DNA from 3 places in the Desulfovibrio mangrovi genome. Region 2 is predicted to be linked to each of the others. Evidence: predicted binding sites of a transcription regulator. Region 2 holds the regulator's gene; each other region holds the start of a gene.
What was found. The regulator sigma-54, encoded in region 2, starts transcription at its own class of promoters, with help from an activator protein. The targets are predictions, from matches to a motif close to CTGGCACGGNNNNTGCTT.
Positions count from the first base shown of each region.

Region 1: the regulator sigma-54 is predicted to act here: its motif matches at 2,219-2,236, upstream of nifJ (pyruvate:ferredoxin (flavodoxin) oxidoreductase).
Region 3: the regulator sigma-54 is predicted to act here: its motif matches at 1,127-1,144, upstream of flgB (flagellar basal body rod protein FlgB).

Region 1 is NZ_CP104208.1:3,257,366-3,260,644, forward strand. Features, by position in the region: gene nifJ (pyruvate:ferredoxin (flavodoxin) oxidoreductase) at 1-2,063, opposite strand, end outside; gene N1030_RS14600 (sigma-54-dependent transcriptional regulator) at 2,559-3,279, opposite strand, start outside.
Region 2 is NZ_CP104208.1:990,546-993,824, reverse strand. Features, by position in the region: gene N1030_RS04545 (PTS sugar transporter subunit IIA) at 1-428, opposite strand, end outside; gene hpf (ribosome hibernation-promoting factor, HPF/YfiA family) at 440-979, opposite strand; gene rpoN (RNA polymerase factor sigma-54) at 1,085-2,515, opposite strand; gene lptB (LPS export ABC transporter ATP-binding protein) at 2,753-3,279, opposite strand, start outside.
Region 3 is NZ_CP104208.1:2,969,212-2,972,490, reverse strand. Features, by position in the region: gene N1030_RS13400 (tetratricopeptide repeat protein) at 131-700, opposite strand; gene flgB (flagellar basal body rod protein FlgB) at 1,219-1,629, shown strand; gene flgC (flagellar basal body rod protein FlgC) at 1,629-2,066, shown strand; gene fliE (flagellar hook-basal body complex protein FliE) at 2,088-2,417, shown strand; gene fliF (flagellar basal-body MS-ring/collar protein FliF) at 2,478-3,279, shown strand, end outside.

The sequences.
Region 1 (3,279 bases), 1.7 Mb from region 2:
ATGCAGTTTTCAGCGATCCACTGGGGTACGTTGATGGCTACGCCGCGCTTTTCAAAGGCAGCGGTGCCCACGGGGAACAGACCGTCGGGTTCGAAGGAGGAAGCGGGCAGCTTGTCGCCCTGCTGAGCAAGAATGGGGCGAACAACGTTCTTGATGAAATCAGGAGCGTTGTCGTCCTTGGTGCAGCAGCATGCGGCGTCAGCCCAGGTGGCGGGGTACTTGACTTCGACGAGAGCGTCGACAGCCTTGTCCACTGCCTGGATGTTCATGTTGACGATCTTCTCGCCCTTCTTGCCGTAAGCCTTGTGGATGGACTTCTTCAGCAGTTCGATGGCCTTTTCGAAGGGCATTACGTTGGCGAGCTTGAAGAACGCGGTCTGCATGACCATGTTGATGCGGCCGCCAAGGCCCACTTCGCCGGCAATCTTAACGGCGTCGATGTTGTAGAACTTCAGGCCCTTCTTAGCGATGATACGCTTCATGGAAGCGGGCAGTTCCTTTTCCATGTCTTCAAGGGACCAGGGGGAGTTCAGCACGAAGGTGCCGCCATCCTTGATGCCTTCCAGAACTTCGTACTGGTTTACGTAAGCGGACTTGTGGCAGGCCACGTAGTCGGCGTTGTTAACCAGGTAGGTGGACTGGATGGGGGAGTTACCGAAACGCAGGTGGGATACAGTGAAGCCGCCGGACTTCTTGGAGTCGTAAGCGAAGTAACCCTGTGCGTACATGTCGGTGTTGTCACCGATGATCTTGATGGCTTCCTTGTTGGCGCCAACGGTACCGTCTGCGCCGAGGCCGAAGAACTTACACTGCACGGTGCCTGCGGGCACGGTGTCGAGCACGTTGCCGACTTCAAGGGAAGAACCGGAAACGTCGTCGATGATGCCGACGGTGAAGTGGTTCTTGGGACCGGCAACCTTCATGTTGTTGTACACGGCCAGAACGTCAGCGGGGGTGAATTCCTTGGAGCCCAGACCGTAGCGGCCGCCGATGATGGTGGGCATTTCGCCACGTTCCATGAAGGCGGTGCATACGTCGAGGTACAGGGGATCGCCCAGAGCGCCGGGTTCCTTGGTACGGTCGAGTACGGTGATGGTGGTTGCGGAGGCGGGCAGAACCTTCAGCAGATGCTCTGCGGAGAAGGGACGGTACAGACGAACCTTGATGAGGCCGACCTTTTCGCCCTTGGCGAGCAGGTAGTTGACCACTTCTTCAATGGTTTCGTTTGCGGAGCCCATACAAATAATGACGCGCTCGGCTTCCTCGTGACCTACGTATTCGAACAGACGATACTTACGGCCGGTGAGGTCGCCAACCTTCTTCATTGCAGCTTCTACGTAGCCGGGCACAGCATCGTAGAAGGGGTTGCAGGCTTCGCGGGCCTGGAAGTAGATGTCCGGGTTCTGGGCAGTACCACGGATATGGGGATGTTCGGGGTTCATGGCGTTCTGGCGGAACGCTTCAACCTTCTCCCAGTTAACCAGCTTTGCAATGTCTTCGTACTCGATGACTTCGATCTTCTGCAGTTCGTGAGAAGTACGGAAGCCGTCGAAGAAGTGACAGAAGGGGACGCTGGATTCAATGGCGGCAAGGTGGGCAACAAGCGCCATATCCATTGCTTCCTGAACAGAGTTGGATGCCAGGAAAGCAAAACCGGTCTGACGACAAGCCATCACGTCCTGGTGGTCACCGAAGATGGACAGTGCATGGGAAGCCAGAGCGCGTGCGGAAACGTGGAAAACGCCGGGAAGCAGTTCGCCGGCAATCTTGTACATGTTGGGAATCATGAGCAGCAGGCCCTGCGACGCAGTGAAGGTCGAGGTCAGGGCGCCTGCGGCGAGGGAGCCGTGTACGGCACCAGCGGCGCCGGCTTCAGACTGCAGCTGACGAACAGCAACGGTCTGACCCATGAGGTTTTTCTTTCCCTGCGCGGCCCAGTCATCGGCGGCTTCGCCCATGTTGGAGGAGGGAGTGATGGGATAGATGGCGGCGGTGTCGCTCAGTGCGTATGCGATGTACGCGGCGGCGGTGTTGCCGTCCATGGTCTTCATCGTCTTGGCCATTAGAATAACTCCTTTGTCTAACCTTGAAGCATGGTGTCATGCTGTCCCGGTTGCCATTTCCAGGCAGTGATCGTGTATGATCATCAGCATCGGGTGCGAGTTTTTTCCCCGTCTCGCCCCCAGCGGTTGGTTGGCTGTGAAACCGGATTTTGCCTTAACAAGAACTATGCCATTGTGCGCGATATAAAAATGGTTTGTTATTCCCCCGTGTTACCTCCTTTGCCAATAGAACGATCATTGGTGGGTCGTATGTGTTTGTCTGAAAAAAAAGACACCCTGCTTCTGGTAAGAGATAGTTGTCCCGAAAAACGGCTTTGCCTCAGGCCTAAACCGTGTGGGTGCTCAAACCGAGTCTGCTGAGAGTCTGAAAAAACAGACTTGTCACCGGTGAATGCTGTTTCATATAACAAAATGAGTGCACAAACAATAGCTAAACAAGCCCCGGTTGCCCAAGGCTGGCTGGCGTGCCGAATACTACACTATACTGCCCCAAAATTACAGGCTGATATTATTCTTTTTCAGCAGGGCATAGAAATGGGACCGTGAAAGGCCCGAAAGACGTACAATCTCCTGCACGTTCCCCTCTGTTTGCGCAATAATGGCCTCAATATACTTGCGTTCCATCAAATTCTTGAAGTCCTTCAACTCGGGAAGCGGGCCCTGAAGCAGGGTATCCGCGCAGGCCTCAATGTCCATTTTTTCAGACATGGCCGCTTCAGCTGCGTCACCCTGCAAGGCTCCTGCACGTATTGGGGCGGGAGTTTCCGGTTCTGAACGGTCACTCCGGGGCTGCACATCGGTGCGGCCGCCGCAAGGGGAACCGCCGCGGGCGAGGTTGGCTTTGGCAATCTTGATGCGCAGATCCTGCGGCAGATGCATGGCATAGAGCATGGACTCCATGCCCGAGGCCACAAAGGCGCGTTCCAGCACGTTGAACAATTCGCGCACGTTGCCGGGCCACTCGTAGTTTGAGAGCATGGTGAAGAAGTCGGACGAAAACCCCTTGTTGGGCACTCCGTACTGCTCGCACAGCCTGTTGACGTGGAACATGGCCAGCGGCTTTACGTCCTCGCAGCGCAGACGCAACGGGGGCAACTCTATGTGCATGGTCTTCAGGCGGAAAAGCAGGTCCTTTCGGAATTCGCCACGCTCCACCATTTCATCCAGATTCTTGTTGGTGGCCGAAATGAGGCGGAAATCACTTTTCACTTCCTGG
Region 2 (3,279 bases):
CAGAGTTCATCAACGCCGGAGGCAGACATAATGGCGTTTCTGAATTCCTTGTCCTTCAGCAGGCGGGAAATCTGAGCCAGAATGCGCAGATGTACTCCGGCCACCTGTTCCGGAGCAAGGACAAGAAAGAAGATATTGCAGAGCTTGAAATCCAGCGATTCAAAGTCCACGCCGGAAGTACTGCGGCCAGCAACGAGGATAATCTTGTCCAGAGTGTCGAGCTTGCCGTGCGGGATGGCAATGCCATCGCCTATGCCTGTGGTTCCGAGGCTTTCCCGTTCCTTGAGAACAGCGAGAACACGCTCACTGTCCAGATTCGGGTTTGCCTTGACCACGGCCGCAACGAGCTCCGCCAGCACCTCCTCTTTGGTGCTGGCGGTCAGCTCGGGCAGAATCATTTCTTTATCCAGGTAATCACCCAGTTTCATTTTTCAGAATCCTAGAAGGTCGGATCAATGAGACCGAAGTCTCCGTTTTCACGACGGTAGATGACGTTTACGCGCTCCGTCTCGGCATTCAGGAACACAAGGAACTCATAGTCCAGGGAGTCGAGCTGCAGAGCGGCTTCGTCAATCCCCATCGGCTTGGGGGTAAAGCGGTCAGTACCGACAATGGTACGTTCGCGACCGGCACCGGTATCAGCATAGCTGAAGATGTCTTCACGCAGAGCCATCTCTGCACCGCGACGGTGATCCTTGCCCTTCTCCACATGCTTCTTCACCTGGGAAGAGAGCTTGTCAAAGACCAGGTCAACCGTTGCATACATATCTTCAGACTTCTCATTGGCAGAGAGGTTCAGGTTGTCGGCAACCAGCGTCACATCAATTCTGTGACGGTAATTGTCAACGCTCATTCCCACCTGCATTTCCGACTTACCGTGCGGCTGCAGGAACTTGCCAAGCTTTTCAAAACGACGGCGGGCATACTTCTTCAGATGATCGGAAGGCTCGAAGTTCTTGAATGTGAATGCGATGTTCATATATGCCTCCTTAAATGTTCGAGATACTGCACTTTGTGCAGTTATGCCTCTCACGTCTTTGAGGTTGCCTCCAACCCGACCCGGCGCTGCCGGAAGCTCCCTCCGTTAAAAAGCGGACTTCCGCTTGGACGATGAAGGGATGTCCATAGCTGTACGATACTTCGCAACGGTTCTTCGGGCAATATTCAATTGCAATTTTTCTTTGAGAATTTCACCGATGCGCTCATCGCTGAGCGGACGTTTGGGATTTTCGTCGCCAATAAGCTGCTTAATGAGGGCCTTAACGCTCTCAGAGCCTACGGAGCTGCCATCATCCATACCGATGGCGCTGTTGAAGAAGAACTTCAGCTCGAAAATTCCGTGCGGGGTCGCCACGTATTTACTGGTGGTAATACGGCTGACCGTGGATTCATGCATACCGATATCGTCAGCGATATCCTTGAGAATCAAAGGCTTGAGTGCGGTTACACCTTCCTCGAAGAAGCCGCGCTGATATTTTACGATACTCTCCATAACCTTGTAGAGCGTGCGCTGGCGCTGATGCAGGCTCTTGATGAGCCATGAAGCAGAACGCATCTTCTCCTGGAAATAATCCTTGTCAGATCCTGTCACCACAGGAAGAGTATCAACTATATCAGAAAGTTGCAGACTTGGCAGACCTTCTTCGTTGAGAATGATGACGAACTCTCCGTCATATTTGTGCACGAATACATCCGGTGCCACATACTGAGGTTCGCTGCTGCCGAAACTGGCACCCGGCATGGGATCAAGGGTCTGGATGAGTTCAAGATACTCCCGAAGATCATCCATGTTGATACGGAACTTGCGACACAGCGGCTTGTAGCGGCGCTTCTCCAGATCCTCAAGGTGATCCCGGACGATTTCCACCAGTACGGGGTCGCGGTCGTAGCCCAGCACTTCAATCTGCACCAGCAGACATTCCTGAGGCGTGCGTGCGGCAACGCCGACTGGATCGAAGCGCTGAATGCGGCGCAACATCTCTTCCACTTCCGCCGTTTCGACATCGGGCCCTGCCATCTCCGCCATTTCCTGAAGAGAGGCATGCAGATAGCCGTTGGAACCGATGTTGCCGATAATGATCTCGCCTATGGTGTGCTGGCGTTCGGTTATATTGGAGAGTGTGAGCTGCCAGGAAAGATGGCCGTCCAGAGACGGGCGGGAAGACAAGCGGGCCTCGAAGGAGGTGCCTTCCTCGGGAATTTCGGTCTCGCGGGAAGCAACCTGTCTGGTCGTACTGGAAAAGTCTCCCAGATAGTCTTCCCAGTCGGCATTGGAGGCGAGTTCCTTGTCATAGGCTTCGGCGGTCTCGGAACGCAGCTCAGGCTTTTCCGTGGCATCCGCCGGTGTGAGGGCTTCGGAAGCTTCTTCGAGAAACGGATTCTCCAGCAACTCCTGCTGCACGGTCTCCATGAGCTCAAGACGGGACAACTGCAACAGCTTGATCGCCTGCTGCAATTGCGGCGTCATTACGAGTTGCTGAGAGAGCTTCAGTTGCTGACGTAGTTCAAGTGCCATAGGCGCTGTCATCCGAAATCGTTACCCTGCCAGATTTTCACCGACAGGAAAGATCTGTTCTGCGTTGAGTAAAATCCACCCCTATCAAGAAGCATTCCAAAATCTCTATGCCTGGCTCCTTTTTGCCATACAAGCAATAACCATGCAACAAAGAAAAGCCCGAAAATCGGGCTTTTGCGGCATAGAGAAATCTCTTCTCAAAACTTTTTAGAGAGTTGTCAGAAAAAACTGGAAAACTTACAGGCTGAATCCTTCACCAAGATAGACGCGTCTGGCCTTGGGATCGTTCACTATCTGCGCAGGAGTGCCGTTGAGGATGATCTGCCCCTCGAACACAAGATATGCACGGTCACAGATATTCAACGTTTCACGCACGTTGTGGTCAGAAATAAGGACACCTATACCCCGGTTGCTCAACCCCCGAATGATAGCCTGAATATCGTCTACAGCAAGAGGATCGATACCGGCAAAGGGTTCATCCAGCAGGATAAAGCGCGGCTTGCGGATCAGGGCACGGGCTATTTCCAGACGACGACGCTCACCGCCGGAAAGATGCATGGCCATGGAGTCTGCAATGTGGGTAATGCGGAACTCTTCAAGCAATGTATCCGCCCTCTTCCGCTGGACGGATTTGGGCATATCGGTATGCTCCAGAATGAGCTCCAGATTCTGACGAACTGTCAGCTTGCGGAATACGGAGCTTTCCTGCGGAAGATAACTCAGACCGACACGGGCACGTTCGTGCAGGGGCCAGTCCGTGATTT
Region 3 (3,279 bases), 2.0 Mb from region 2:
AGACAAACGCAAAACCGCCCACGGCATAAATTGCCGCAGGCGGTTTTTGAAAAAGGGATTTCCCGGCCCGTAAGCGCCAGCGTCAGGGCCGGAAAATCGTATGGGGAGGGGAGATTTTGCCGTCTATGGATTACAGGGCGCCGCTTGCCTTTTCGTAAAGCTGGCGGGCACCTTCGTTTTCCGGATCCTTCTTCAACAGAAGCTCGAGATGTTCCATGGCTTCCGCATTCTTGCCAAGCCAGATCAGGCAGCCAGCCAGCGAGAATCGCACGGCGTCCTTGTTGGGATCATGTTCAAGGCTGCTGATCAGCACGGGGACGATATCTGCCACGCAGTTCAGGGCGTAGCCTTCCTGAATCATCCCGCTCATGGCGATCATGTTGTCCGGATTGTGCTCCAATGCACGGACGAAAAATTCCAATGCTTCCTTGTTGTTGCCGCGATCCATATGGATCAGGCCCATACCGGCGAGCGCCTTGTCGTTACTCTCTATGGAGTCAGCCTTCTTGTACAGCACAAGGGCTTCGTCAAGTTTTCCGCGCTGCACGGCGATGGTGGCAAGACCCAGATAGGGGTCGGGGTGCACACCGTTGGAGTTGGCGGCCTTCTTGTAATACTCTTCCGCCTTGTCCAGCTCACCCATAAACAGGTAGCATTCGCCGAGTTCCTTGTTGATTTCGTAATCGAGATGGTTGCTCATGGTCCCCTCCATGTAGGACAAAGTTTCCCCTCGCGCCCCCGACCGGGCATCCGGTCGGATGAAATGCGAGCCGACGAACCAGGCAAATTTTATCCTTTCTGCCTTGAGAGACGCCGGTTGCGAAAACAAATGCAACACGTGTGCCAAAACTATCGCCAAAGAGTGTGTTCCACTCACGCCCATGCAATCATGCATGAAGGCGCGGCCATTTACATCAATATATAGGCACAACGCAAGAGCCGAGTTGCTTATCGGCTGACGAATCCAAGAACTGTACCTTTCAGGAATTATTTCTTTTCGGACTTTCCTGCCTCTTCCACCTTCCCCTGCCGACTCCCTGACACTGTGTGCTTGCGAAAGTGCGAGCAACGCCCCAAGCCTTCCTTTTTTAACTTTTTTATACATTAAAAACAAAGTGTTACAGCTATGGAACAGCTCTTGCTATTTAGTTTGCAGATCATACCGGACGGGCACCCGACAAGAACGCCCGATTTGTCGTAACTACGGAGGATACTTGCATGAAAAGCCTGTTCAGCTCGCATATGTCCATTACTGAAAAGGTTCTGGACATGCAGCTCAAGCGTCAGAATGTCGTCATGAGCAACCTGGCGAACCTGAAAACGCCCGGATACAAGGAGCGCACCCTCGAATTCGAAGAGGATCTGCAAAAGGCGCTCAATCTGGACGCACAGGGCAAGATGACCCGCACCTCCGGTTCGCACATGCCCGCGGTTTTCAACCCGGACAATTTCGGCCCCGAATGGGGCAAGGTCTTCAAGCCGCGCGTCGTTCACGGCGAAGACCAGGTCGACATCGACAAGGAAATGGCAAAAATGGCCAAGAACAATATGCGTTACAACGCGCTTGCCACTGTTTTGAAGGGTAACTTTGAAGGCCTGAACAAAATCATAACGGAAGGGCAGAAGTAATGGATTTCATGACAGCACTCGATATCGGCGCCTCTGCGCTCAGCGCGGAACGGACCCATATGAACATCATTTCCATGAACCTTGCCAACGCCAAGACCACCCGCACTCCGGAAGGCGGCCCCTACCGCCGCAAGACGGTGCTCATGGCGGCAACGGAAGTGGATCATCCGTTCAGCAAGCAGATGCAGTCCGCACTGGACAGGGAACTCCGCGGCGTCCGCGTCATGCACGTGGCGCAGGACAAGCGTCCGCTCAAGCAGGTGTACGAACCCGGCCACCCCGACGCCAACGCGGAAGGCTACGTCTTCTACCCCGACATCAACGTGGTGGAAGAAATGGCCCACCTCATGACCGTGCAGCGCGGTTATGAAGCCAACGTGTCCACCATGGACGCCGTGAAGGCCATGTACAACAAGGCACTTGAACTCGCCAAATAAGCGGGCTGAAGGAGACAGGCCATGAGCATTCAGAATATCGGCATGAAGGCGTACTCCAGCGCCATGCACAACTTCAGCAAGGCGCAGAAGGCCACCACCGGTGAATCCTTCACCTTGCCCAAGGCCCCCAAAACCTCGTTCGTGGAGACCGTGAAGGACTCTGTTCAGAAGACCAACGAGATGCAGGGCGAGAAGGAACGCCAGATCAAGTCATTCGCTTCCGGCGAAACCCAGAATGTGCATGAACTGATGATCACCCTGCAAAAGGCAAGTCTCGCCATGTCCATGACCAGCGCGGTGCGCAACAAGGTCATGGAGGCCTACAAGGAACTGAGCCGCACCAGCTTCTAACCTGCAATTCTGATCTCATGGCGGTTGGCGCCCTGAAACTGACACCACACGGAGTAGCCCATGTCCCTTCTGCTCAATGATGCCGTAGACAAGTCCAAAGCCTTCTGGGGCCAGATCAGCCTTTCCCAGCGCGTTTTCATCGGCGGTTTGGCTCTGGCCGTTATCGGCATATTCTTCGCCCTTATTTTCTGGATCAACCAGCCGGACTACAAGGTACTCTACTCCAACCTGAGCCTTGAGGATGCCAACCGCGTCGTCAAGCTGCTGGACGCCGACAAGGTCCCCTACCAGCTGCAGCACGACGGCACCACCATTCTTGTTCCCGCAGACCGCGTCTATGACCAGCGCATCCGTGTGGCCGGTGAAGGCAGCCTTGTGGGACAGGGCATCGGCTTTGAAATCTTTGACGAAGTGAAGGTCGGCCAAACCGAATTCGTGCAGAAGATCAACTACCAGCGCGCCCTGCAGGGCGAACTTTCCCGCACCATTTCGGAATTCCCCGATGTAGAAAGCGCCCGCATCCACCTTGTGGTGCCCCACCGCAGCCTGTTCATTGAAGAAGAGCAGAAGCCTTCCGCATCCGTCGTGCTGACGCTGGCCGAAGGCAAGAAGATGGACCAGAAGGACGTAATGGCCATCGTCAATCTTGTGACCATGGCTGTTGAAGGCATGGACAAGAGCCGCATCTCCGTAAACGACACCAAGGGCAACATTCTCTACTACCCCAGCGACGAAGAAACCCTGCAGGGGCTCAGCTCCTCGCAGATGGACAACAAGCTGACCCTGCAGCGCGACATTGAACGCCGCATTCAGGAAATGCTCTACCCCGTCATCGGACCCGGCAAGGTTATTTCCAAGGTCA